DNA from 3 places in the Shewanella sp. 0m-6 genome. Region 1 is predicted to be linked to each of the others. Evidence: predicted binding sites of a transcription regulator. Region 1 holds the regulator's gene; each other region holds the start of a gene.

Region 1 (7,414 bases):
AATACGGCCAAGTAGCTTGTTGTCAGCGTCGATAACGGGGGCCGACACCCAGTCATGTCGTTCAAATAGCTGCGCCACTTCGCTGTCAGACATGCCAATAGGGATCCCTTCAAGATCCGATACCATTATTTCACGTACTGAGGCGTTTGGGTCACAGGTCAGCAGATCTGCAATACGTACACCACCTAACACGCTGTCTTGTTTATCGACCACATATAGCATGTCTGTGGCTTGCGGAAGTTCACCGCGGATCCGCAAGTAGCGCAAAATCACGTCGATATTGACGTCTGGCCTTAAGGTAACCGTATCGGTATTCATCAAGCTGCCAGCAGTGTCGTCAGGGTATGACAGCGCTTGTTCGACACGCACGCGATCTTGCTTGGTCATTGACTGCAAAACTTGCTTAAAGATGCTGTCAGGCAGGCTTCGCAAAATATAGGCTAAGTCATCGGTGTCCATGTTTTCGGCGGCTTTTGCAACGCGCTCTGGACTCATCTGAGCAATGAGACTGTCTTTAAGCTCTTCACCGAGTTCGTCGAGGATTTCACCTGTGTGTTCCTGGTCAATCAGTTGCCATAGCACTTGACGAGTACGAGGTGGAGAAGATTCGAGAATAAAAGCAATGTCCGTTGCAGCCATATCCTGCAACATGTTGCGGACGTGGACAAACATACCGTTGCCTAATGCTTGAGTCAGCTGATTGAGACGTTGGTCAGTTGTTTGATTATCTAAGACTTCAATCGGCATAGCTCCCTCACTGGGTCGTTTTAAAGGCGCTTATCATAACGTAACTCAAGAGTATTTATGTGCGGTAGCTAGGAAATTCATTAGGAAAATAACGAATTAATTATCTTCATCAAATCTGGCATCAATTAATTGGCAAATGGCATCGAGCGCTGCTTGGGCGTCTGTCCCGGTTGCAACGAGTTGTACCGTTTTTCCCATTCCTGTTTCTAACATCAATAAGCCTAGTACACTTGTAGCCGAGGCTTGTTTCTCACCTTGAATGATGGTGATCTCAGCATCAAATTCGGAGGCTAAAACAACGAGTTTTGTGGCAGCGCGAGCGTGAAGACCTAGTTTATTGCAGATGGTAACTTCACGTTCAATGGTCGGCATTTTTTAGCTCACGGTGGCGGACTTGTATTTTATGTTTGCCATCTTTGAAGTGAGCAGCAAGGCGCTCAGTGATATAAACCGATCGGTGTTGGCCACCGGTACAGCCAATCGCAATGGTAAGGTAGCTACGGTTGTTACGTTCTAGATCGGGTAACCAAGTTTCGAGTAGATCTTCAATCTGTTTAATAAACAGGTTGACCATTGGGCGTTCATTTAAGAAATCTTGTACTGGTTGGTCGAGCCCAGTCATAGGGCGCAGGTCGGGCTCCCAATGTGGGTTTGGCAAAAATCGTACATCAAACATAAAGTCAGCTTCGGTTGGCATACCATGTTTAAAACCAAACGATTCGAAGTTGATCATCAACTCTTTATCAAGATTGCCAAGTAGGATCTCACGCACCTGATCATTAAGATCGTAAATGTTGAGATTTGAGGTATCGATATAATGATCGACAATGTTGGCTAGCGGCTCTAACAAGCGACCTTCTAGCGCAATGGCCTCTTTAAGCGAAATGTTATCGTGCGATAAAGGGTGCAGACGACGGGTCTCGTTATAACGTTTAAGTAGCACTTCATCGCTTGAGTTAAGGAAAAAGCTTAATAACTCGACCCCATCAGGCAGAAAAGTGAGGTGCTTAACCAGCTCATCTTTCTTTTCTGGCAGGTTACGAATATCGACACTGATGGCGACAAGCTTAGTGTTACCCGATAGCTCTTTGAGTAAGGTCCCCATCATTGGCAAGGGCAGGTTATCGACACAATAATAGCCGAGATCTTCTAGCATTCTTAATAGAACGGACTTACCTGAACCGGAGCGACCTGAGACTAAAACAAGCTTCATCGTATGATTACCTGATAGACATTAAACAAAATGTATGATTTTTGTGGTTATATTGTGTAAGTGTATAGATTAACTTTTTTAAGGCTGAAAGCAAGAAGTTGAGCGGGTGAATAAGAATAAATAATATTGCTGTAATAATTACTTAGGTCTTTAAATCATTTACCTTTTGTGTAAAAAAATAAATAACTTAAAGACCTGAGTAGTTAGCTATTGGGTAATGACTTGGTATAGCTCTGATTCATTGCTGGTCTTTCTCAACTGCTTAACCACCGCTTTATCGTTGAGTTTTTCAGCCATACAAGACAGTGTTGCTAAATGTTGCTCACACTGATCAGATGGCACCAATAAAGCAAATAGAATATCGACAGGCTGCTTATCGAATGAGTCAAATGGGATAGGAACTTCACATTTAACCAATACTGCAACTGGACGTTCTATATTCGACAGCCTTCCATGAGGAATCGCTATACCATTACCTATTCCCGTGCTACCCATTTTCTCTCGTGCCAAGAGACTTTCAAAGATCTCTTGTGAAGAAAGGGTTGGGTACTGGACAGCGGCAATGTCACTGATTAACTCCAGTACTTTTTTCTTACTGCCCGGAGTGGCGCAGGTAGTGCACTCCGGCTGCAGGATGGTACTTAGTTCCATCGTTAGTGTTTAGTCAGCTTCTCTTTGTGTTTAATAACCTGACGATCTAGTTTATCGATCAGGGAGTCTATTGCAGCATACATATCTGCATGTTCCGAAATAGCAAATACTTCCCCTTTTTTAAGGTGAATTTTAGCTTCGGCAATCTGCTGCATTTTTTGTACATTCAAAATAACGTGCACATTATTGATCTGATCGAAATGTCGTTCAAGCTTTGTAAATTTCTCTTCTACATAACCGCGTAGTGAATCGGTGATTTCGATGTGATGTCCTGTCAGGTTGATTTGCATTATCGATCCTCCATGTGCCTAATTTTGAGTTATAAACTCTTACGTTGGTTTGAGGGCGGGATCAGCATCGCTTCTCGATATTTTGCAATCGTACGTCTAGCAACTTTAATCCCTTGTTCAGCCAGAAGCTGGGCCATTTTGCTATCGCTTAACGGTTTCCTCTGGTTTTCAGCTGCGACTAATTTCTTAATAAATGCCCTAATTGCTGTCGATGAGCATTCTCCGCCATCGTCGGTACCCACATGGCTTGAGAAGAAATATTTTAGTTCAAAAATGCCCCTTGGGGTGTGCATGTACTTCTGTGTGGTAACACGTGAAATGGTAGATTCATGCATTTCAACAGCTTCGGCAATGTCATTGAGTACCATAGGTTTCATGGCTTCTTCACCGAACTCAAAAAAGCCTTGCTGGAATTTGACGATACAGTTTGTCACTTTCAATAAGGTGTCGTTGCGGCTTTCCAGGCTCTTTATAAACCACTTAGCTTCTTGCAGGTGGCCACGGATAAATTGACCGTCGGCCTGATTCGTTGTGCTACGCGCCATTGATGCGTAATGCTGATTAACATTAATCTTAGGCATATAGTCAGGATTTAGCTCTACCACCCAGCGACCTTTTTTCTTGCTGACAGACACGTCGGGAATGACGTATTCATCTTTACTGCGTGCAATGGCAAGCCCAGGTCTTGGGTTAAGAGTTTGGATCAGTGTGATCGCCTCACGTAAATCATCCTCTTTGAGTTTTGTTTTACGCATTAACTGCCTAAAATCACGCCCCGCAATAAGGTCTAAATAGTCTTTAATCAGTAATCTTGCATTTTCAATGTGCGGTGTATCTGCGGCATATTGTGCTAGCTGGATAAGTAGGCATTCACTTAAGTTGCGGGCGGCAACACCGATAGGATCAAAATGTTGAATTCGTTTTAAAACGGCTTCGACTTCATCGAGTTCAGTTTCAGGATCGCCCATCGCTTCGAGAATTTCGTCACAGCTCTGGGTTAAATAACCTCGTTCATCGATCGCATCAATAATCGCGGTGGCGATAGCAAGATCGTTATCTGAAAATGGGGTGAGGTTCTTTTGCCACTCAAGATGCTCATATAAGCCTTCGCTAGTCTCGCCTTGGAATGGCATGTCATCTTCACGACTTACGCCTGAGCTAGCATTAGAGGAAACGGTGTAGACTTCATCCCAAGTGGTATCCATAGGCAGGTCATCGGGCATGGAATCTTGGGTGAGGGCTTCGGAGGTGTCAACGCTTGCGCTATCTTGGGTGAGTTCACTATTAGAGTCATTTACAGAGTGATCTTCATCGTTGATCATATCGCCATCTGACTGCTCTTCATCTAGCTCCAGTAACGGATTAGAATCTAATGCTTGTTGGATCTCTTGTTGCAGCTCTAAAGAAGACAGTTGTAACAGGCGAATGGCCTGTTGTAACTGGGGAGTCATAGTGAGCTGTTGACCCATTTTGAGCTGGAGTGACGCTTTCATTTTACCGCTATTCCCTACACTGTAGTTAAACGTTAAAGCTCGTTGAACTGGCGAAGGTTGCTCAAAAACTCAACACGTTGATTTTTTTTGGAAATAATTCCATATTGAGTTTTTCAGCTTCCATACTGTGAATTAACTATAGCCTGAATTGTTCACCTAAGTACACCGCTCGAACCTGTTGGTTGTCCAAGATTTCGGCAGGTGTACCTTCAGCAATCAGATTTCCGTGGCTTACTATGTAAGCACGCTCACAAACGTCCAAAGTTTCGCGAACATTATGATCGGTGATCAGTACGCCCAGACCGCGACTCTTAAGTTGTTCAATAATTTTTTTAATATCGATAACTGAAATGGGGTCAACACCCGCGAACGGCTCATCTAACAAGATAAACTTTGGATTAGCTGCGAGTGCCCGAGCAATTTCTACCCGGCGGCGTTCGCCTCCAGACAATGCCATACCTTGGCTGTCACGAATGTGAGTGATATGAAACTCTTCGAGTAGATGCTCAAGTTGTTCTTCACGTTGCTCGTTATTGATGTCATGACGAGTCTGTAAGACGGCCATGATGTTGTCACGTACTGACAGCTTTCTAAAAATACTGGCTTCCTGAGGTAGGTAACCGATACCTTTACGGGCGCGTAAATGCATAGGATCGAGCGTAAGATCGTCATCATCAATAAAGATCTTACCCTTATCACTCTGTACTAGGCCAACCACCATGTAGAATGTCGTTGTTTTACCTGCACCGTTTGGGCCAAGCAAACCAACAATCTGACCTGTCTTTACGGTTAAGCTAACATCTTGTACGACGGCACGATTTTTATAGCTCTTAGCAAGATTGACCGCTTTTAAGGTGATTTGGTTCATTGCTGTTCCTGCTTTTTCGCTGGCGATTCTGGTTTCTCTTCCTGATAGGTTTCAGGCTGAATAATGGTGATAACTCTGTCATCGCCCTTGCCAGTACTTTCTGCAATAAGCTGTTGCAAACTGATGTTGTATTTAATGCGGTTACCTGTGACCTGGCTACCGTCTTGCGCTAGGGTGGCTTCGCCTACTAAGGTGAGTGTGCGCGTAGCAAGTTCGTAGCGGATCTCTTTTGCGCTAGCCGTTGCCGGGCGTCCATCATCCATTATTTGGGTGTAAGTGGCTGGGTTACCAGTCGCCACAAGCGTTTTACCGCTCTTATCTTCTTTTGAGAAAACCCGTAGCTTATCGGCATTCATCTTGATTGTGCCCTGAGTGACTTCGACAGGCCCAAAAAAGATAACCTGATTATTCTTGATATCAGCTTCTTGGCTAGCGGCCGCAATTTTCACCTCTTGCATCAGGTCATCAACTTTAGCAACAGAGCTGAAACTGAGCAGACAAAATAGGCCTGCAAGGATAGATTGATTGTATTTCATAGCGTCCTTCTACTCAGCTAAAGCGTTTTCTTTAGCTAGTATGAGTGTAAAATTGTTCAATATGTTGGCGTTACTGAGCTTCGTAGATACCTTCTACTTGGCTGATTAGTTTTACGCTCTGGGCATTCAGGTCGGCATATAAGCCTACACCTTGAATGACGAATTCGTTGCCAGTGACGTGGATAATTTCATCTGACGTCATGATCATAGTATTCAAATCAAGATCTAAATAGCTGGTGCTTAACGTCTGTATCGGCTCTTCTGGGCTAATCGAGTCGATAATAACATTGTTTTCTAGCGTTACCTTGCCAGTGACTTTATTCAGGCTGCCTTTATCACTTTTAAGTCGCCATTCGGCTAGGCCATCATCAGGGTAAATGAGATAAACAGGCTCAGTAAAATAGGTCATATTGACGCTATCAAAGTGTTCCATGTGTTTCGCTGTTACTTCGCTATTGATGAAGCCTAACTCGTTATATTCGATGCTACGTAGATCATCGATAATATAGTCGGGTCGCTGACTTGTATCGATATTCAGCTCCTGCTCGCTTTTTTTAGACTGAACTTGCCAATAGAGCAAAAGTGCAGTGCCAAAAAGTGCGATTATCGCAAGGGTGACGCGGTTCATATACTCATCCCATGAGCTGAGTCAAACTTGTCTTGGCTTAATAGTAGTAAATCAGTGAGTTCGCGTAGGGCGCCGTGGCCGCCTTTAATATGGGTGGTCATTTTTGCATGTTGTTTTACATATGGGTGACCATCGGCCACACAAACGGAAAGACCAACCTGCTGCATAACGGGCAAGTCCACCATGTCATCACCAATATAAGCGACCTCTTCAGGGCTAACATTATAAAGTGATAGCAGTTCATTATAGGGGGCTAACTTGTTATCGACACCTTGGTAGATGTGGGTAACGCCTAGAGCGGTAAACCTGTCTTCAACGATTTGTGATTTACGACCGGTGATAATCGCCACTTGGATGCCACTAGATAATACTGAGCGTACGCCATATCCATCACGAGTATGGAATGTTTTAAGTTCTTCACCGCTGTTGCTCATATAGACTAGGCCGTCGGAAAACACGCCATCAACATCGCAAATGAGTAGTTTTATCTTGCTGGCTGCTTGCCAGACTACATCGCTAATAGGGCCGTATAAACCTTGCTTGGACATATTAAATTACTCCTGCTTTGACCATATCTAGCATGTTTAATGCGCCAACAGGCTGTTGTTTGTCGTTAATCACGATTAAACCATTAATACTCTTAGTATCCATGACTTTTAATGCTTCTGCTGCAAGCACGTTATCGGTAATGGTGACGCAGCCTTTAGTCATCACCTCTGCGATAGGAGTAGTGCGTAAATTGACTTCAGCGTCGATAACCCGGCGTAGGTCACCATCGGTGAAAATACCGACTAAGGTGTTGCTGGCATCAACAACCGCTGTCATGCCTAAGCCTTTTTTAGAGATCTCGTACAGCGCCTCAGTAATACAGATATCATTTTGCACACTTGGTAACTCACAGCCCTTATGCATGACATCACTGACTTTAAGTAGCAATTTTCGCCCTAGGCTACCGCCGGGGTGAGACAGTGCAAAGTCATCTTGAGTA
Region 2 (7,414 bases), on a different contig from region 1:
CAGTAATTGAGCCTTGTTGACCGCCACCATTACCGGCTCGCTCAACCAATTTAGGCAGTTTGGCAAATACCGATGGCGGATAGCCTTTGGTTGCCGGCGGCTCACCCACAGCAAGGGCGATTTCACGTTGTGCTTGCGCATAGCGAGTTAAGCTATCCATTAGTAACAATACGTTATAGCCCAAATCGCGAAAATACTCGGCGATGCGAGTAGAGGTTTCACAAGCGCGAAGACGCATAAGCGGTGACGTATCGGCAGGTGCTGCCACGACAACAGATCGTGCACGTCCCTCTGGGCCTAAAATCTCTTCAATAAACTCTTTTACTTCGCGGCCACGTTCACCCACTAACCCCACGATGATAATGTCTGCCGTTGTCCCGCGGGTCATCATTCCAAGCAGCACACTTTTACCGACCCCCGAGCCCGCAAACAAGCCCATACGCTGGCCTTTACCCACGGTCAACATGGCGTTAATGGCTCTTACGCCAACATCGAGTGGCTCACTAATGGCACGCCTTGTAAGTGGGTTAATTGCGGCAACATGGCTAGAGGCTCTTTGATCTGTTTTCAAGTTACCTAAGCCGTCGATGGGCTGACCGCTGCCATCGAGTACCCGCCCCAGAAGAGATAGGCCGACGTTTAATCCCGATTGCTCACCAAGTGGAGTCACTTTGGCTCCCGGCAGCACGCCACGCAACTCTTCGATGGGCATGAGGTACAGTAATTGATCGTCAAAACCTATGACCTCGGCAATGAGGCTACCCGCCATGGTTTCGATAGCGCATAGGCTGCCAACTGCAGCGCGGCACCCAGTGGCTTCTAAGGTTAAACCAACCACTCGCACCAGCTGGCCACTCGCTTCAACCAAAAATGGATGGATTTTTTGCTGGTGTTGAGCCAGCTTATTACGTAATTGGTGCTGACGGGTCGGCATGTTCACCTTAATTGCTTCAGTTGCTTCAGTTACTTTAGTGGCTTCGGTTGCTTCAGTTGCTTTAGTGGCTTCCAGCAGGCACTTGCTCGCTGTGTTCTGTTATTTGGCTTTGGAGTTCTGCAGCTTGAGTCTGATTGTCTAGCACCGCGGCCTGATTATCTATCACTGCAGCCTGCTCACCTAAGGCTTGTGCCTGTGACGCATCAAGTACTTGCTCGTGAGTCGCGCGGTTAAGCTCTGACGTCATTGAGGCATGATAGTCGGCGTGTTGCTCAGCTTTATGTTGCCTTGCTTTAAGTAACGCTTCTTCTTGCTGCTCTTTCATCTGTAAAAGATCTTGTTGGTGCTTATCAAGGTCAGCAAAAACATGGCCAATACGGGTTTCTACCGTCATATCAATATGACTTCGAACACTGTCAATAATACAGTCACCAGGGCTTAGACTTGGATCGGCTTCTATTTCCCAGCGGTTTCGTTCTAACTGGGCTTGAGTGTATAACTCGCCAATTAAGGCTTCATCGCTTGGAGTGACACGAATATTGACTCTTTGCTCTTTTATCGGCAAAGAATCAACACCTTGGCGTAGTGCCGATAAAATATGCTCAGGGTAAGTCTTAAGCTCATGGCCTATTACAGCCTTGGCGAGCGTCATCGAGGTGGCGAGCAGTTCTTTTTCAATTTCAGTATCTAATAATGCTAATGGCGCTTCGAACTGACTCAGTAGACTTTCAAAACGTTGCAGTTGTTCGGCTGCCGTTTTTAGCCCTTCTTCGTAGCCTTGTTGCTGGCCTTGAGAATAGCCTTCACCATGGCCCTGCTCTAATCCTTGTAAACGCCCTTTTTCAAGGCCTTCACTAAAGCCTTTATCCATCCCCTCACTAAAGCCTTCTTGCTCTGCATGAGCACGAATATCTTCAATCTCACTTAAGGTTGGCGGCAAAATAACTTCTGACTCAATGGGATCGTCAACCTGTATTTGCAAGCTGTTACGACCAAACATATTCAGCGAGGAGGGATTAATTTCTTGCCTAACTTCAGGCAGTTCCCAATGGGAAAATTCGTCAGTCGTATTCACACTGGCGCCTTGAGGCTCTTTAGGTTCTGTCATTATAGAAACTCGTCACCGCCTCCGCCGCCTAGCATGATCTCGCCGCTATCACTCAAACGACGAGCAATAGATAGGATCTCTTTCTGAGCGACTTCAACTTCACTGATCCTGATTGGGCCCATTGCTTCTAGGTCATCTCTAAGTAGCTCGGCTGCGCGTTTAGACATATTACTGAGTAGCTTATCTTTCAGCTGTTCATCTGCACCTTTAAGTGCCTTCATCAATACGTCTTGCTGTACTTCTCGTAGCAATACTTGAATGCCGATATCATCGACATCGCTTAGGTTTTCAAACACAAACATCAAGTCTTGGATCTGCTGCGCCATCTCTTCATCAGATTCGCGCATTGTTTCCATCAAGTGACTTTCAACCCCAGTATCGAGGTAATTCATGATATTGGCTGCCGCCTTCAAGCCGCCCATCTTAGCGGCTTGCGCCCCGCCTTGACCGGCAAACTGTTTCTCCATGATGTCGTTAAGCTCTTGCAGTGCAGCCGGCTGAACCTCTTCAAGGTTAGCAATACGCATCATCAAATCTAAACGGGTATTTTCTGGGAACTGGGCGAAAATCTCAGCCGCTTGATCAGGCTCAAGATAAGATAAAACAATAGTTTGAATTTGCGGGTGCTCATTTTGGATAATGGTGGCAACTTGACGCGCGTCCATCCACTTAAGTGAATCAAGACCTTTGGCACCACTGCCCATAATAATCTGTTCGATTAGGTTACCCGCTTTGTCTTCACCTAATGCTGCTGTTAACGCCTTACGCACAAACTCTTCGCTATTAAATCCAATCGATGAATACTTTTGAATATCATCTAAAAATAGCTTGTGAACACCAATGACCTTCTCTTGACCAAAGTCTTGCATCGCTGCCATTGCCATACCGACCTTTTGCACTTGCTTTGGCTCTAGATGCTTTAAAATCGATGCCGCATCACTTTCACTCAGGCTTAGCAGTAAAATGGCGGTCTTCTCGATACCACTTAAGTCACTGGGCTTAAAGCCAGGCGCCGTTTTCGCTTCTACACTAATATCATTTGTCATCTTCAAGTAACCAGTTTTTCACAACTTGTGTCGATAGTTCAGGCTCATTAGCCACCAGTGCGCGGATCGCTTTGATCATATCATCGTCTTTGTGCAGGTTCGGGATCATAATAGAACCGTCATCAGCATAACTGTATTCCGCTTCAGGGCGCTGCAACATGCCTAAGGTATCTGCAGCGTATTGATCTTCAATTTCTGCTAATTCACCACCTACCGATGGCTCATCCGGCATGTTGACGCTATCTGGGTATACTAATTTTTTCAGCATTGGGCGCACTACAGCAAGGATCAAGACCAAAACCACTAATGCTCCCAGTACGAGCTTTATCACACGCCAAAACCAAGGTTGCTCCCACAATTGAGGCGCTGGAGCGGCCTCGATAAGCTGATCCATAAATGGCACGGTAACCACTTCAATCACATCACCGCGCTGGGTATTAAAACCGACAGCACCTTCTAGTAAGCGGCGGATATTGGCAAGTTCTTGCTCAGTCCGCGGCACCCGGTTAACACTGCCATCTTCTGCCATTGGCGCATTTTTAAAATCAACAGCCACGGAAACACTGACACGACGTAGTGTGCCAATTTGCTGACGAGTATGGCTAATAGTGGTATCGAGTTCGAAATTACGTGTCGCCTCTTTGTGGCTACTACCCGATGTTTGCTTTACCGATTCTGTTGCATTAACTTCCTGAGGAATATCTGATGCCATTGGAGGTTGATTTGATAAGGCGCCAGGGATCCCGCCACTAATGCCGCCATTGGAATTGTTCTCTACAACCATCTCGCTTCTTAATGCTGGTAAGTCTGGATTATAGCGCTTGGCAGTTTGTTCAACCGCGGTGAAATCCATGCTGACATCAACTTGAGATGTGAAGTTCTCAGGACCTAAGATTGGCATCAGAATCGACTCAACTTTATTGCGATATTCTGATTCTTTCTGCTGAACAATTTCAAGCTCACGTCGAGCAATAGCTGATACGCCGTCTTGACTGCCAGAATTAAGTAAGCGGCCGTTAGCATCGGTCACGGTGACTTTATTGGGCTCAAGGTTATGCACCGCAGAAGCCACGATATCGACAATGGAGTCGACTTCTTCTTGAGCTAAACCACTGCGCCTTGTACTCACTACAACCGTTGCACTAGGTTTTGAACGGTTTCTAGCAAATACGTTTTCTTTCGGTAAGGCTAGAATCACTTTTGCGCGGGTCACGCTTTTTAATTCTTCGATGGTACGGGCAAGATTTTGTTCTTGGCTGTGCTTTAAGCGCGCTTGCTCCATACGCTGACTGACGCCAAAGCCACTATCTTTAGATAAGAAATCATCTTTATTCGCAGCACTATCTAAGCCTTCACGACTTAAGATCATCTTTACATCTTGATACTTATCCTCGGGCACTTTAACCACGTCACCCTGGATCTCATATTTCACCTGATTTTTGTCTAAAACATCAAGTACCTGCACCATTTCAGCGGTACTCATCTGCCCTAGGGGGCGATATTCGGGTTCTTGAGCCCAGATCATCACAAAAACAGCTAAGGCTAGACAGATAGCAAGCGCCAAAATCATCGTCACTTGGCGTAACATATCGACGCCACCTAAGGACCCCATTAAGCCAGGCTTATGTTCTTCTTGAACACCTGATGTTTGCGGGTTGGTTGCTAAACCAGAACCAGAACCTGTACCTACGACCATTTCTGTACTCACTATTGCACCCTGTTTCTACGTAATAACGGCCTAAACAGGCATACTCATAATTTCTTTATAAGCTTCTACGAGCTTATTGCGCACTTGCACGGTTGCTTCAAAAGCAACGCTTGATTTTTCTCTAGCGATCACGGTATCAGATAAAGTGACTGTGGTATCTCCCATATCGAGCCGAGTGGCGAGATTAGCAGCATTTGATTGAAGTTCGCTTACATTTCCAACAGCTTGCGACAGCAGCTGACCAAAATCACTACCTGAAGTATTTTGAACCTGGCGCGCAATGCCCGTTTGAATGCTTGAAGTACCAATTTGACCATTAAGTGACTGCATCTCTTGCAGTAATGAATTCGCACCAATTTGCATACTTAGCTCCCATGTCGTTTTCTTGACGAAAATGTTGATATAGCGAGATAAAGCAAATAGCTTGCCAGTTTGTAAAAAGAAGGGGAAGTGCCAAGAAGGACGCTACGCTGCGAGGACGTGACTGCGTCACTTCGAGAGCGCCACTTCGTGACTTCTAGAGAACGAGAAAAAGCCAAGACGTTAAAAACAGAGACGGGAAAACAATAGACGAACGGCCTGCGGCCTGACGGCACGTGACTGTTTGATTTAATTGAATGTCACTACGGAACGCTTCGCTTACGCAAAAGCCAATTAAAGCATAAACGATTTAGAGCCGAATAGAGCTGAGACGATAAAGCCGGAAAAGCTTGTACCGTCTCTTCCTAGCCCTTTTTTAACGTAGGTCGGGATTTATCCCGACAAACCTTGTGTGTGCCTCCTTGATTGATGGGCTGAAGCCCAACCTACAAAAAATTATTTTATGTGCTCTCATCTCAGCTTGTACCTTCTCAGCTTGTACCGTCAGCGCAGCGTTCTGTGAGAGATCCTGCGAACGTTCCGTCTTCCGTGAGCGAAGCGTTCGTCTTAGCTTTTAAGCAGGTATTTGAATTCCTGAGTCGCGCATTTTTGCCATCTTATAGCGCAGCGTTCTGGCACTGATGCCAAGTTTTTCAGCAACTAACTTTCGACTGCCATTACATTGAGTCAAGGTTTCTAAAATAATCACATGCTCTTGTGCTTTAAGCTCATCACCTAAACCTTCAAGCTCTGCGGGTTTATTAACAACTAAAGGTGTGCTTTCAGGGTTAAAATCTAATTCTACTGAATCGATAATAATGTCTGCTGCCGTTATTTCTTTTGCAGTGCATAGAATCAAGGCTCTTTGAATTACGTTATCAAGCTCTCGCACATTGCCAGGCCAGCGATGAGTCAATAAACGTCGTGATGCGCATTCGCTTAATTCGGGTAACTCACTGTAATTAGCAATCAATGCATGACGTTGCAGTAGATGCCTTGCCAAGGGCAAAATATCGGCTGGACGTTGATTAAGTGAAGGCCAGGTCAGCGGGAATACGTTGATACGATAATACAGATCTTCTCTAAACTCGCCCGATGTTGCCATGGCTTTTAAATCACGATTAGAAGTAGCAAGCACCCGAACATCAAGCTTTATCGTTTTACGCCCGCCTAAACGTTCAACTTCGCGCTCTTGTAGTACACGCAACAGTTTTGCCTGCAGCCCCACCTCCATCTCAGAGATCTCATCGAGTAATAAGGTGCCACCTTGTGCTTGCTCAAACTTACCTGGACACGCTTGATAGGCGCCAGTAAACGCTCCTTTCTCGTAGCCAAACAGGGTAGCCTCGAGCATATTTTCAGGGATTGCTGCGCAGTTAATCGCCACAAATGGCTGCTCGGCGCGTTGACTATTTTGATGAATATATCGAGCCAACACCTCTTTACCACAGCCACTTGGTCCCATAATCATCACAGATGCATCAGAGGCCGCTACGCGCTGCGCCAGAGCCAATAACGCCAAGCTCTTTTCATCAGCCACAATCGGTGTGCCTTCAGCAGCCTTTGCCGGCATATAGCGAGAAACTTGATTAACTAATACTTCGGCAGAAAACGGCTTTGATAAATAATCCACCGCACCCAACTTCATTGCATTAACAGCATTATCGATAGTTGCATAAGCCGTCATTAACAATACTGGAACTTTAGGATGGTGCTGCTGTAAGTAATTAAGCAGACCTATCCCACCGACGCCTTCCATCTGCACGTCACTAATAACCATATCAAAGCGTTGGCTTTTTAAGGTCAAAATGGCTTCTTCGGCACTGCCAACATCGACGCAATCATAATGAGCTAGCATCAAGGTATCGAGTAACGCTTCGCGCAGTGATGCGTCATCTTCTACCAGTAACAACTTACCTTCAGACATGCTGGCTCTCTCCTAGTACTTGCTCATTTTTGATGGTTGTCAGCAATGGAAACTTCAATGAAGCTGTGCAGCCATTGCCCGGGTGGCAACTAAACTGCATCTTTCCACCATGGTTACTCACTACCGACTGCACCACGGCTAAACCTAAACCTGTACCTTGAGATTTGGTAGTAAAAAAAGGTTCTAATACCTTTTGTTGCATAGCCGCATCCAGCCCCTTGCCATTGTCGATGACATCAAGGTGTAGAGCCGTATTAGTATCAAATGCATGTAACGTGATTTGGTTTGCGCCCGCTTCGATACTGTTCATCACTAGATTATTGATTGCTGA
Region 3 (7,414 bases), on a different contig from region 1:
CGACGAGTTTTGAAGCATTTGATGCCCACTCAAGCGAGCGTACCTTTTATGTGTATGCGAGCGAGTCGGCGATACAACTTCTGCAAGGCTTGGTTGAGCAAGTCTTACATGGCCTTTCAATCAATATTGTATTTCGTGAACCGCCGTTAATAGAGGAAGAGTTGCAGATGGATCTGCAGCTAGAGAAAATCGACTTAGCACTGGATATCTGGCTACCCGAGTCGACATCGTTTAAAAGTCAGAAGGTGATGCAGGATAAATTGGTGTGTGTGGCAAGAAAAGATCACCCACGGATCAATGGCACAATGACCCAGGATCAATATTTTAGTGAAAAGCATATTATTTTTAAAATGCGCCGCTATAACTTAAGTGTTGCCGAACTGCTGACTAAACATGTTTTACCGGCGAGACAGATGCACAGTGAGCAATCATCGATTTTAAGTATGATGGCAGTGGCCTCTAAAAGTGATGCACTAGCTATCGCCTCTAAATCCTATACTGATGAATATGCAGCCTTGTTAGGGTTACAGGTATTTGAGTTGCCCTTTGATGTGGAGCCTATCGAGTATTACATGGTATGGAGTCACAAATTGCAGCTAAGTCCGGCGAATATCTGGCTTAGGGATACGTTAAATTTAGCCATTGAACTTAGAGGACTGGCTTGAGGGACGGGGGCTTTTTACTTCTGTGTTGATTGATTTCATACGGGAACAAGCATTCCACCATCTCTTTGCCTGAATGAGTTAGCCAAAAAACACTCTAGGTAGATCACTTTATTATACTGGTTGGTATGGGTGTAAAAAATGCCTGTCAGCTCATGCTGTACAGGCATTTTTAAAGCCGAGATACTTACTGTCTGGCTAGACGTTGGTTCTCTGCCGGATGTTCAAAGTCGCTGCGATACGGATTGATATCTAAACCACCACGGCGAGTGTAACGGGCGTAAACGGTTAGTTTCGCACATTGGCAGAAACGTTTGAGATCAACGAAAATTCGCTCAACACATTGCTCGTGAAACTCATTATGCTGTCTAAATGAGATGAGATATCTAAGTAACTTCTCACGGTCAATCTTTGGCCCTTGATAGCGGATCATCACTGTGCCCCAGTCTGGCTGTGAAGTGATTAGGCAGTTTGATTTTAACAAGTTTGATGTCAAGGTCTCTGCGACAATCGCTTTACTATCGACGCTGTCAACTAAGTAGTCAGGGTTGAAGCTATAGTCATCAACTTCAATATCTAGATCATCGATACAGGTACCCGGTAGCTCTACAATGCGCTGGTGGCTAAACTGTTTCGGCTCGATAACTTTAACAGTGACTTCGCCATCGGCGCAGGCGCATAAATCTTGGGTTAAGCGCTCTTGTACCGCTTGCAGGCTATCGAATCGAGTCTGGTTATAGCTGTTTAAATACAGCTTGAACGATTTAGACTCGATAAGATTCTTACTATCAAAACTGAGACTAAACTCAGCAATAGCCACCATAGGCTTGCCTTTCGCATTTAACCAGGAAAGCTCATAGCCAGTCCAAATATCACTGCCATGAAACGGCAATTCTTGAGTCAGGCCAATAGCATCACGGTTTAACTTACGCGGCACGCCTTGAAGTAAAGATGCATCATACTGCTCTTGATAACCTGTCGACTTTCCAAGCGTTAATTCTGAAAGTTCGGGTGCGTTACTATAGGGATCATGATGTTGTGTCATCAATACGGTTTCCATGTCAAAATAGACCCCTATTATAACTGATTTTGGAACTGGCTTAAGTGTCTTCTTTACCCGCTTTAGATCTTTTTTTATCTAAATATCAACAAGCCTATGTAGAAAAGCTTGGTGAGCAGCCTCGATATTACGCCCAGCAGCAAGAGTCTGACTGCATTACGAGTGAACCTGATGCCGATGAAGCGGTTTTTTGGCAAGCTGTGATCAGAGACGAGCCTGGTCAGTTTGATAATGTTGAAACAGCACTAGAGCTTAGCTTGACCCCTGAAATTAATGCTTTTTATGGCCGTCACTTTTCTGCGCCGCTGTTTTTTGACTCAAAGTGGGGCACTGGTGAGCTTATTCAAGTTTGGAATCAAACAGACTTTGAATACTTGCAGCAAAATATCATTGGTCACTTAATGATGAAGAAGAAGCTTAAGCAAGAGCAAACTTGGTTTATTGGCGTTCTCGATGAAGCTGATAACATGCTGACGGTGAATAATGCCGACGGCAGTGTGTGGATTGAGATCCCAGGTGAAGCGCAGAGTACTATGCTTGCTAAGTCGTTGAATGAATTTATTGAGCAATTAACGCCCAGAGTGACGCCGCCAGTAAAGCTGATTGAAGAGTCTATGCCAGAGCTCGATCACCCAGGTATTTGGCAGCGTATGAAATTAATGTGGCGCAATCTACGCGGCAAGTAATCGATTTATTCATTGTATAAAGAAAAATGGCTCAATATTAATTGAGCCATTTTTTTATGGGGAAATTTATAGCAAAGCTATTTTTTTAGGAAAGCTATCGAGCTTTATAAGTGATCCCAAGAGATATTAGACACGATGCGGCAGGTCTCGCAGCGAAAATGAAACATATCTAATAATGGCTCATCGAGTAACCAGTCTTTGCTACCACACTTAGGGCAGGGGCGCTGCTTTTCAACGGCAAGGCTTTCACCGCCAACGCGGTACAAGTAATAATAAGTTGGAATTTGGGTTAGGTATTCAACTCTGCCCCGTAGATCCCAGCCACGTCTAAAGAGGTCACTTTGGTGGCTAGTTAACTCTTCAAGCGCTGCAAACTCAGCCTTGGTTGCAGCAGCCATTTGCAGCTCATCACAGGCTTGCCATTCAGTTTGCCAACGGATCAGGCGTTTATGGTCGCCATTGGCTGTCGCTGGGATTTGATATAACGGGATAGGCTGCAGGGTATCGCCGTTTCGAAGCGGTGAGCACATATGCACATAACTGGTATATAACAGCTGCCAGCTAGGAGTCTCTTGACTTGAGACCTCAGAATTAATGTCCTGGCCGATATACTTCTCTCGTGGGGCTAATAGCTTGGCTTCGGTCAGTTCACTGAGTGCTGTTTCAACCCATGGGCTGTTGAAGCGCTTAGATAAGCTACTTTTCTCTGGCGTTAGCAGCCTGACTTTAAATTCGCCATCGTTAAAGGCGACGGCAAATTCACGGCCTAAAATTTGCCCATTAGCGCGATACGCTTCAAGTAAGCCATTAATCGCTTTTTCTGCGGCTGTGATTGTAGTGTTATCAAAGCATTCAAATCGTAACTCAATCACATGCATTAGATATTGTTTCCTTCACTGGTATTTTGGTGTGTTTTAACTTCACTAAGTTGCTGCTTTAGTTCGCTATACTGCTGTTTTAGAACACTGAACTCACCTTTTAACAGGCTAAACTCTTGCTCAAGTTGAGTGATTTTATTTGCTTGCTCTGAGTGACTTAATGCGGCGTTGTCATCGCTTTCCTTTGCAGTGGATATCTGCGCCGACAAGGCTTTTTTGTCTTCAGTACTCATGGATTTAAACTGTTGCAACCCTTGGATCAATATAGGCATTGCTATGCTATTGCCGAGTTTAGTCTTTATGAGTGCCAGTGTTGCGGCTTTGCCTTCATCATCGAGCCTTTTGGCGGCAGCTAGTACTTGTTCTATTGGACTCATGGTTCGTCAAATTCCTTACTCGTTAGCATTTTCGTTAATCTATTAGCGAAGCTAAAACGATGAAATTAATAAAGTATTGTTAAAACAGTAACTTAGTGTTTGGTATGTTAATTGCTTTTTAAATAAAATTAAAACAATGTTAATACAGGAAGTTAAAGTGAAAAATAATTTATTAGGTTTAGTGTTTTTTGGGATTGCAAGCTTAGGGCTAACTGGCTGCGTGGTCAACGTTGGTGATGGCGGATCAGAGAATGGTTCATGGGAAAAGGTTCAGGATAAAAACCGCGACAATTTGTCAAAAATCTCTCTTGGTATGTCTAAGAACCAAGTAACGACGCTAATGGGAACGGCTGATTTTAATGAAGCATACATTCAGCAAGATAAAGAGGTATACGTGCTTTTTTATCGAACTCAACGCACCCATGGTGATGGCAAGACTACAAAGGATGAATGTACACCTGTGGTGATCAGTAATAATGCGGTAGTAGGCTGGGGAGAAATGGCCTACAGCAAAATTTAGATCGCAATAGGCTTATTTTCTTAAAAGGGTGTCCAGCTGGTCGATTATTTCAGTCCACTGGGCATCTTCATTAAACGATTCAACTAAAAAATGTTTCTGTGAAGCAGTCCAAAACGGCGCTTCATGTAGCCGTACGTCAGCTGCTAATCCATGTTCAGCAATGAACTTTTCAATGGCTTCTTCATGACTTTCTAAACCCATTTGTAAAAAGAGCTGGGTGAGATCTTGTGGGGTGGTATCCATAACATATTTTACCTTTCGTTAATGATTTCTCGCTTTATCTCAGTATGGACGATAAAGCGATTTATCGGCAAAACCGTCACTCATTTTTTGACATTGCGCTTTGGAATTGATTATTAATTGCACTTTTCTAAGGGCTTGCTACATTGGAGTTGTGTGATGGAGAACAAGGAAAATAACAATGGAAAATCAAACCATGGAAGAATGCCGCGCAGTTTACTTAACCGCTGAAGATTTACGCATTGCAGCCTCTATTCTATATAACGCCTATCATGATGACCCTTTCTTTTTAGAAGCTTTATTTAATGGCGATAAAGCGCAGTACGAACAAAAACTTCGAGGTGCGATTCGAGAAGAACTTAATGAGATCTGGCAGCAAGAACAGGCACTAATTGGTATGTTTGCTGGAGAAAGATTGGTAGGTGTTGCTTGTATCATGACTCAGCAAATACCGTTAGGTGAGGCGCGTTATTGGCATTGGCGTTTAAAAATGCTGTTAAGTACGGGCTGGCAATCGACTCAGGCACTTATTCATAAAGAAAATCAAATAATCGATAATTTGCCGAGTAATCAATGTGGCATTTTGCAATTTATTGCGATAGCAAATAACGAGCAAGGTAAAGGCTATGGCAGCTTACTGGTAAAAGCTGTTCAAAGTTGGTGTGATGAACAGCCGCATCTTGATGGCGTGGGTGTTTTTGCCAGCACGGCATCTCATATTGGTTTGTTTGCTGCACATGGCTTTGAAAGTCTAGAGCAGTTAGCGATTGGAAAAGTAAGCGGAGAACTACTGTTTTATCGAGGGCTGAACAATGAGTAAGCGCTTTGAGTCTTTTTGGGAGTTTTATCCTTTTTACTTGTCTCAACATCAGCATCAAACCTGTCGAGCTTTGCATTATGTAGGTAGTAGCCTAGTTATCTTAACGATGATTTATGCCTTATTGAGTGGTCAATGGTGGATGTTATGGCTGTTACCTGTAATTGGCTATGGCTTTGCTTGGATAGGCCATTTTATTTTTGAAAAAAATCGTCCCGCAACATTTGAGTATCCCTTATACAGTTTTTTAGCTGATTGGGTAATGCTATTTAGGGCGTTAACTCATAAAAATCAGTAAGAAACTCGCTTTGAGATAGGATTCTTGTAAGAGATCTCTCACGCAATTGTGGGATATCAGTAAAGCCTCATAGAGATACGAGTCTTTGCTTGTTATCAAGCTGTTGTTTTTAAAGTTTTTTCAGGTTTTTTCAGGTTTTTTTTGTTGTTAGTGTTTGGTTGCCACTTTGTATTTTTAATAAAACTGTTAAGTAATCGCTATAGCGAGTGAGTAAACTGGAAACCAGAAAGTGATTGATTTTGCAGGATGCAAATAGGACAACCTCAGGAAGAGGATTTTAGCTTAGGATAGGCTAATGAATGGACTCAGTACGTTTAGTACAAGGATATAAAAGGACTTACAAGGAAGATGCTGGAAGCAAGTTAACCAAGGATGATGCAAGGATCGCACATATATAGCGGGAAAGCTAAAATAAAGCTGTGCTAGGGCGTACCAATTGGTACGCCCTTTCTATTTTGGGCGAGATCAGATTATTCGCTTCGATTGATGTAAGAGATCTCTTACAGGTTCGTGAGAAATTAGTCCCAAATTAAGCTGTTTAAATGTATCCAAATAGCATAAACAATTTAAATACAATGTGTTAGCTTGGTTGGTTGTTTAATGGTTTGTTAAGGTGCGTGTTAAATAAATGTTTGGTCACGTATTTATCTTACATTTTGAATTACTATTTAAATGTGCAAGGAAGCATGATTAATTAAGGAAGGTTCACGGACGAGCGAGTGTCGAGACTACGGCACTTAATGGATGACTATCATGGACGAGGCTTTCAAGGACTGATTGCTGGTACTACCAAGGAACGGCCAAACAATCCAGGATGGAAGGTTTTGCTACCTAGGAAGGTAGGAGCGCTAAGGATAGTGATGGAATGGACTCTCAAGGATGACGTTGGACACGCTCAGGATAGAGCAAGCTTGGTAAATGGACTATCAAGAAGAATGGAAGCGTATCGTAAGATACAAGGAAGATAAGGACTCATGGATGATGCAGGAGCAAAGTTACGCATGGATGGTGCAGGGAGCACTCATATAGCAGGATGAGCTTACACAATGATAGAAAAGGCGCGTCTCCTCTGGGGCCGCGCCTTTACTTCTTTTATAGGGCTCTGTTTATTTACATCAGCTTTAACGTTAAAGCTAACCTAACGTGCAGGGTTATTTACACCGACCAGAGCTGCAGTTGCCACGAGAGCGCCCGCCACCACAACCACCACCTAAAGAACCTTTCGACTCTGGCGCTTCATGCCATTCAGGTTCAGGGAAAATTGGCCATTGGATTTTTTGTATTTTTTTGCCGTGCATCCATAAGTTGCCACGGTATTGATTAATCCCATCAGTGCTAAACTCAAACAAATACTTTACTTTCCATGTGAGACCACTGCTGCCCCCTAGACTCGGTTTGGCTGACTCTTGGGCAATAGCAAGTAATTGTACTTTCTGTTTTTGGCATTCTTTATTTACGAAAATACGACTAATCTCAGCCATTTGCCTGAGTTGCCAAAAAAAAGCTGCAATAAGAATTACTGCTGCAATGATTAAAAAGTCTGTCATCATCCTTTCGTTACCTTAAACAAGCCGCCAATCGCGGCTGCAAGCTCTGCGCTACGATTAGGATTTCGCAATTGAGCCAGTAGCTGAGTGCGAATTAATGGAATAGCCACAATATCAGCAAAAATCTGGTTAAAGAAGTGCTGTTCTTGCTTTGCTAAAGCTTCTAAGTAGATAGTGAGAGTTTGCTCATCTTTTAATGCTGACCAATTACGAGCGGCTATGGTGATGAGCATGTCTAAAGATAAGTTGTTCGTTTCATGTAAGTGAACGATGGCTTGTTGACTTAACTGCGGCTGAGAAGCCAATGCCCTAAGGAAATAAGCTTTTTC

What was found. The regulator sigma-54, encoded in region 1, starts transcription at its own class of promoters, with help from an activator protein. The targets are predictions, from matches to a motif close to GTTGGCACGNNNNTNGNNT.
Region 2: fliE (flagellar hook-basal body complex protein FliE) is a predicted target of sigma-54. The motif match lies at 5,210-5,228, and genes of this name have one in related genera.
Region 3: ACVBJC_RS09400 (DUF3192 domain-containing protein) is a predicted target of sigma-54. The motif match lies at 3,762-3,780, and genes of this name have one in related genera.

Annotation. Positions count from the first base shown of each region.
Region 1 covers NZ_JBRIMD010000004.1:196,159-203,572, forward strand. The annotation lists gene mgtE (magnesium transporter) at 1-747, opposite strand, end outside; gene ACVBJC_RS04815 (HPr family phosphocarrier protein) at 844-1,119, opposite strand; gene rapZ (RNase adapter RapZ) at 1,106-1,960, opposite strand; gene ptsN (PTS IIA-like nitrogen regulatory protein PtsN) at 2,168-2,611, opposite strand; gene hpf (ribosome hibernation promoting factor) at 2,614-2,901, opposite strand; gene ACVBJC_RS04835 (RNA polymerase factor sigma-54) at 2,931-4,394, opposite strand; gene lptB (LPS export ABC transporter ATP-binding protein) at 4,531-5,262, opposite strand; gene lptA (lipopolysaccharide transport periplasmic protein LptA) at 5,259-5,798, opposite strand; gene lptC (LPS export ABC transporter periplasmic protein LptC) at 5,869-6,426, opposite strand; gene kdsC (3-deoxy-manno-octulosonate-8-phosphatase KdsC) at 6,423-6,974, opposite strand; gene ACVBJC_RS04860 (KpsF/GutQ family sugar-phosphate isomerase) at 6,976-7,414, opposite strand, start outside.
Region 2 covers NZ_JBRIMD010000011.1:74,848-82,261, forward strand. The annotation lists gene fliI (flagellar protein export ATPase FliI) at 1-934, opposite strand, end outside; gene fliH (flagellar assembly protein FliH) at 996-2,042, opposite strand; gene fliG (flagellar motor switch protein FliG) at 2,042-3,088, opposite strand; gene fliF (flagellar basal-body MS-ring/collar protein FliF) at 3,078-4,784, opposite strand; gene fliE (flagellar hook-basal body complex protein FliE) at 4,827-5,159, opposite strand; gene ACVBJC_RS10580 (sigma-54-dependent transcriptional regulator) at 5,731-7,083, opposite strand; gene ACVBJC_RS10585 (sensor histidine kinase) at 7,076-7,414, opposite strand, start outside.
Region 3 covers NZ_JBRIMD010000009.1:107,046-114,459, reverse strand. The annotation lists gene ACVBJC_RS09425 (LysR family transcriptional regulator) at 1-665, shown strand, start outside; gene queF (NADPH-dependent 7-cyano-7-deazaguanine reductase QueF) at 850-1,707, opposite strand; gene syd (SecY-interacting protein) at 1,767-2,408, shown strand; gene ACVBJC_RS09410 (Zn-ribbon-containing protein) at 2,513-3,286, opposite strand; gene ACVBJC_RS09405 (hypothetical protein) at 3,286-3,663, opposite strand; gene ACVBJC_RS09400 (DUF3192 domain-containing protein) at 3,800-4,183, shown strand; gene ACVBJC_RS09395 (DUF2789 domain-containing protein) at 4,196-4,426, opposite strand; gene ACVBJC_RS09390 (GNAT family N-acetyltransferase) at 4,605-5,243, shown strand; gene ACVBJC_RS09385 (Mpo1-like protein) at 5,236-5,538, shown strand; gene ACVBJC_RS09380 (DUF3301 domain-containing protein) at 6,690-7,088, opposite strand; gene ACVBJC_RS09375 (DUF3549 family protein) at 7,085-7,414, opposite strand, start outside.